Regions from separate parts of the Thorsellia kenyensis genome, predicted to be linked through region 2. Evidence: predicted binding sites of a transcription regulator. Region 2 holds the regulator's gene; the other holds the start of a gene.

Region 1 (3,206 bases), on a different contig from region 2:
TGAAATATGATATGTGTGGAGCTGCAAGTGTCTTTGGTGTGATGAGAGCGATTGCTGAGCTAAAATTACCGATTAATGTTATTGGTGTATTGGCAGGTTGTGAAAATATGCCGGGCAGTAATGCATATCGTCCTGGTGACATACTAAAAACATTATCAGGTCAAACGGTTGAAGTATTAAATACCGATGCGGAAGGAAGACTTGTGCTTTGTGATGCACTGACATATGTTGAACGCTTTAAACCTGAAGTGGTTATCGATATTGCGACGTTAACTGGGGCTTGTGTGATTGCTTTAGGTGGACACATCAGTGGATTAATGTCACCTGACGATACTGTGGCCAATGATCTTCTTAAAGCTTCAAATGCAGCAAATGATAAGTTCTGGCGCTTACCGATGGATGAAGAGTATAACAAACAATTAGAATCTAATTTTGCGGATATGGCAAATATTGGAGGTAGAGCTGGTGGTACGATAACTGCTGCATGCTTCCTTGGACGTTTTACTAAAAATTACCCTTGGGCTCACCTTGATATTGCTGGAACAAGCTATGTTTCTGGTAAAGCAAAAGGTGCGACAGGCCGTCCAGTGACTGCATTAGTTGAGTACTTACTACAAAAAGCAAAAGTCTCAGAAATCTAATAGCTGAATTTTTAAATGAGGTAGCTATATTCAATAGAATATATCGCTATCTCATTTAGCGATTAAGAGATCAAACTATTTACTTTCATTCCATAACTACAGCAGGACAAGAACGCAATAAGCTATTGATTTTATAATGATAGCTTAATTAATATACTGTTGTTTATGTTTATGTTTATGTTTATGTTTATGTTTATGTTTATGTTTATGTTTATGTTTATGTTTATGTTTATGGGCGAATTCGGAACTTGTCAAGATAGTTGTTAGTTATTGGACTCCAATCACGTATACGCCTTTTAGCCCATCTATTAGGATAGATTTCTTTTTTCTGGTTCATTACCACTTGTCTTTTCTGTAATTTAGCCACATCCTTACCTGTGCGTTTATCAGCAGGAGTAATAAATTGATAAGTCTCTTTTTTCAATCTACTTTTTCCTTTATCAATGACATTATTCGTATATGAATCCCTATCTTAGTACATTAAGCATTCATTTAGATTATTATTTGTGAATACAATCACACAAGTATATTTTTTAACTGCTATATTATTGCATTTGTTTAAAGTGTAGGACATTATTACGACTTTATGTCATTCTTATGGCAATAATATTAAAAAAGTTACTATTTTTGTATTTTATTCAATCTTATCTCAACAGAGTGTAGGTTAATTCTCAAGGAGCAAATATGATAGGTTTTTTTAAGCCAGCACCTCATAAGGCTTTAGTGGCAGATGATTTAATTGATCCACTATATAAGCGTTTAAGGTGGCAGTTATTTATTGGTATTTTTTTTGGTTATGCCGCTTATTATTTAGTGCGTAAGAACTTTGCGTTAGCAATCCCGGATTTGATTGAGTTAGGTTTTACTCGTGGTGATTTAGGTGTTGCTCTATCTGCTATCTCAGTTTCATATGGTTTTTCGAAGTTTTTTATGGGCGCTGTATCCGATCGTTCAAATCCAAGGTTATTTTTATCAGCAGGTTTGATATTGTCATCTTTTACTATGATGCTGATGGGATTTTTTCCTTTTGCAACATCAAGCATAGCAATAATGTATGCACTTTTATTTTTTAATGGTTGGTTTCAAGGAATGGGATGGCCACCTTGCGGTCGAACCATGGTTCACTGGTGGTCTCATAAAGAACGTGGAGCAGTAGTTTCAGTTTGGAACACAGCTCATAACGTAGGTGGTGGAATTCCTCCTCTACTTTTCCTACTAGGTATGTATCTTTTCGACGATTGGCGTTCAGCATTTTATATGCCAGCAATCGCAGCACTCATTATGGCCGTATTGGTTTACGTTTTGATGAGGGATACACCTCAATCATGTGGTTTACCGTCGATTGAGCAGTATAAAAACGATTACCCACCTGATTATTCAGATAAACATGAAGAAGAATTTTCTACTAAACAAATTTTTCTGGACTATGTTTTAAATAATAAATTATTATGGATGATTGCGATTGCGAATGTTTTCGTTTACTTATTACGTTACGGTATTTTAGATTGGTCACCAACATATTTAAAAGAAGTGAAAGATTTTACGTTAAATAAATCATCGCTCTCTTATTTCTTATACGAATGGGCAGGTATTCCGGGTACATTATTATGTGGTTGGATGTCAGATAAAGTATTTAAAGGTAATCGTGGAGCAACAGGAGTGTTCTTCATGATCCTTGTTACAATTGCTACAGTAGTATTTTGGTTAAACCCTGTTGGTAATCCAGGTGTTGATATGGCTTGTATGATTATTATTGGTTTCCTAATTTATGGTCCTGTTATGCTTATCGGTCTTCATGCATTGGAACTTGCACCGAAAAAAGCAGCTGGAACAGCAGCAGGATTTACAGGTTTATTTGGTTACTTAGGTGGTTCAGTCGCTGCCAGTGCTGTTGTTGGGTATACGGTAGATTACTTTGGCTGGGATGGTGGCTTTATAGTGATGGTAGGAGGAAGTATCCTTTCAGTTATACTTTTAGCAATTGTTATGGTGATGGAAAAAAAGAAAAAAAATGAAGAAGCCTAATTCTTTACTCATTTTTTCAGTGTACTTAAAATAATTTCTTTCTTATGTTTGTACAGAGTATTTTATTCTATAAATAAAATACTCTGTACTTAATTTTTCTATTAACTGTTTTCCTTCCCTTATTTGCAGGTTCTTTAATTCCCCCAACTTTCTGAATGAAATTTGAACTATTTCAATGGTTTTTGCAAAACACTTTCAGTTAAATAATACGTCATTTTAGGGCATGTTCTCTTAGTAATTTTTTGATAAATAGAGCTTATTCGTGATCTTAATTCAAAAAACAGACTTATCAGCGATATTTGCTCGACATTTAGTTGAAAAAAGGGTATTTTTAGACGTCTAGATTTCTATACGTTTATACGTCTATAAGAGTGGTTTTGGTTGAAGTGAATATAAGTCCTAGGAGTGGAAAATGCCCATAAGAATTCCCGACGAATTACCTGCGTATCGGTTTTTAACAGAAGAAAATGTGTTTGTAATGTCTGATAATCGAGCGTTAACGCAAAATATCCGTCCACTTAATATTTTAATCTTAAACTT
Region 2 (3,206 bases):
CATTCATTAATTGCCTTGCTTTATCAGTGATTTGTATCAAATGAGTTGATTTATTCATAAAGGAATTCTCAGTATAAGGGATTGCTCTATTTAATTTATTTGCTTAGTTATAGCATTGAAAGTTAAATTCTTTGCATAATTATTAGGCATAGTTGATAACGATTTGTTATTCTATCAATGAAGGTTCTGCTTTAAAGTAATCTATTTCAATTGATTGAAAAAGGAGGAGTTATGACAACGGTCTATTTAGTCAGGCACGGTGAAACGGTTTGGAATGCAGAAAGAAAAATCCAAGGTCAGCTCGATAGCCCTTTAACAGCTGAGGGAATATCTCAAGCACATTGGGTAGCAAAAAGAGCAAAAAGCCTTGGGATAACGCATTTATATTCCAGTGATTTAGGACGAGCTGTCCAAACGGCATCTATTATTGCTCAACCTTTAAAATTAGAAGTTATCACTGATAGAAGATGGCGAGAATTAAATATGGGGATCTTAGAAGGACGTTGCATTGATGACCTAAGTGATAAAGAAAATGCAATGAGACGAGCACCTTTATCCGGTGCACTAGATGCACGTATTTTAGAAGGAGAATCGATGCAAGAGATGGCTAATCGATTACATCAAGCGCTTAATGATCTAAAAAGTTTACCTAAGGGATCTATCCCGCTAGTTATTTGTCATGGATTAGCATTAGGGTGTTTAATTGGTACTATCATGGGATTACCTGCTCATGCACCTAGGCGTATCCGTTTGCGCAATTGTTCCTTATCTAGGGTAGATTACCAAAAGAGTGACTGGCTAGCTGAAGGATGGGTTGTAGAAACAGCTGGAGATGTTAGTCATTTAAATGAAAATTCACGTGATGAACTCTTGTAAATACTCATTGGAAATATTAAATGTCCTTTTAACTAAGCGATTGAGAAAACAACTTCTTTTCTTGACTTATGTTATCGCTGTTTTATTACATTTTTTTATGGCCTTTAACAAGAATTTTTATAGTTCAAAATCATTTCATTTACAAGATACATCAAGGACTTGAGGTATATAATCAATTCTCTTCCTCACTATGTTGAAATTTAATTTGTAAGATCATTCAGAATGTTGAAATACTTATTGGGCTATTTTTTCGTAAAAGTATGCGTTTGACTCAGTTTTTTGTATGATTTTAAATTATTTCATAAAAGTGTCATATTTCTGTCGCATACTATTAGGAATAACTATTAATGCATAGTGCAAATTAATAACTTATCGTTAATAACAAAAGGATAAGCGCATGGCAGCACCGATAACAATTCTTGTAGTTGAAGACGAGGAAGCCATTAGTGAAATGTTAACTTTTTTACTAATGCAGTCTGGTTATGAGGTAAAAGTGGCATCAAATATTCAAGATGCTCAGGCTCAATTGATATTTCCATTACCTGATTTAATTTTGTTAGATTGGATGTTACCAGGCGGATCGGGATTAGGTTTTCTTAAGCAATTAAAAAGAGAAAAAACTACCCAATCTATTCCTGTGATTATGCTGACAGCTAAGAATGAAGAACTCGATAGGGTGCAAGGACTAGATGTTGGGGCAGATGATTACATTACCAAACCTTTTTCTCCAAAAGAATTAGTGGCCCGTATTAAGGCAATATTGAGACGTGTGTCTCCCCATGTTTTTGCCGATATCATTGATTTAGCTGGATTAAGGCTTGATACAGCGGCACATCGTGTTTTTGCGTCAGAAATTCCTATAAATTTGGGTCCAACAGAATTTAAATTGCTACATTTTTTTATGAGTCGACCTGAACGTGTTTATAGTAGAGAGCAGCTTCTAGATCAAGTATGGGGTGATGGTGTTTATGTCGAAGACCGAACTGTCGATGTGCACATTAGGAGGCTTAGGCGCGCATTAGAACCCTCGGGACATGATAAAAACATTCAAACTGTAAGAGGTAGTGGCTATCGTTTTTCCGTGAAATTAGACTAAAAGTGTGAACATGGGTTATGATAGATTAATAGCCACCATTATCTTTTATTGGATTAAGGGTCAATCTTAAATGATGGACCTTTTTTACATTTAAACTGACTGATTTTCTTCAAGGAATTCTATTTTGCTTCAAAAACTCACCTGGCGTTCTTTTTTATTTTCTTTTTTTCTTATTCTGACACCTTTTGCCATATTGGGGGCCTTGTTGGGTCACTTGGCCTTTGGGATCTCTTTTGGCTTATTGATTTTATTGCTGTGGAATTATCATCAACAACTCAAACTCTCCTATTGGTTATGGCAAGATAAAAGTATGACTCCGCCGACTGCAAAGGGGCATTGGGAAGTGATTTTCTATGGCTTATTACAGTTACAAAAACGTAACAGAAAGCGTCGAAATGAGTTAGCTACATTAATTAAAAGATTTAGAAGTGGTGCTGAATCCTTACCTGATGCATTAGTGATGATAACGCCTGATGGTACTATTTTTTGGTGTAATCGCTTAGCTGAGAATTTACTTGGATTCAAATGGCCTGCTGATAATGGCCAAAACATTCAAAATTTACTTCGCTACCCTGAGTTAGCAACCTATTTAAAAAATAAAAAATTTCATGATCCTTTAACATTGACGCTCTACAGTGAAAAAGATGTTGAGTTTAGAATTATGCCATATATTGATGAAGCATTTATTGTCATGGCAAGGGATGTCACTCAATTGAAACAAGCTGAAATTGCTCGACGTAATTTTTTTAACAATGCCAGCCATGAATTAGGAACACCTTTAACTGTTCTTAAGGGTTATCTTGATATGATAGATGATGACGCATTAGTGGGATATTTACCAGTGAATGCTCTCAATACTATGCGAAACCAAGCGCAGAGAATGGAATCATTGATTGGGCAATTATTAGCTCTCTCTCGCCTAGAATATCAAGTAAACGAGACACAAAAAATGATTGTTCCGATTGCTTCATTACTCAGTACAATTATGCATTCTGCTGAAGCTCTCAATCATCAACGGCATCATTTTTCGGTGTTAATTGAACCAGACTTATACGTCAAAGGATACAGTGATGAACTGCGTAGTGCGATGAGTAATTTAATTGAAAATGCGATAAAACACACTCCGAATGAAGCGAATATTGAAGTTAAACTATTTAGAATCAATACCACCCACATAAAATTTGAAGTAAATGACAGTGGTCAAGGTATTGCTAAAGAGCATATTCCTCATCTT

Evidence for each region. Region 2 encodes PhoB, which activates phosphate uptake and scavenging genes when phosphate is short. Its sites were predicted from a motif close to CTGTCATAAAACTGNCNNAT; they were not measured.
Region 1: the regulator PhoB is predicted to act here: its motif matches at 1,226-1,245, upstream of glpT (glycerol-3-phosphate transporter).

Annotation. Positions count from the first base shown of each region.
Region 1 is NZ_JBHLXE010000103.1:20,151-23,356, reverse strand. It holds gene ACFFIT_RS10515 (leucyl aminopeptidase) at 1-641, shown strand, start outside; gene ACFFIT_RS10510 (hypothetical protein) at 871-1,065, opposite strand; gene glpT (glycerol-3-phosphate transporter) at 1,326-2,666, shown strand; gene metA (homoserine O-acetyltransferase MetA) at 3,079-3,206, shown strand, end outside.
Region 2 is NZ_JBHLXE010000108.1:37,357-40,562, forward strand. It holds gene ACFFIT_RS11420 (M24 family metallopeptidase) at 1-58, opposite strand, end outside; gene gpmB (2,3-diphosphoglycerate-dependent phosphoglycerate mutase GpmB) at 232-876, shown strand; gene phoB (phosphate regulon transcriptional regulator PhoB) at 1,274-1,972, shown strand; gene phoR (phosphate regulon sensor histidine kinase PhoR) at 2,097-3,206, shown strand, end outside.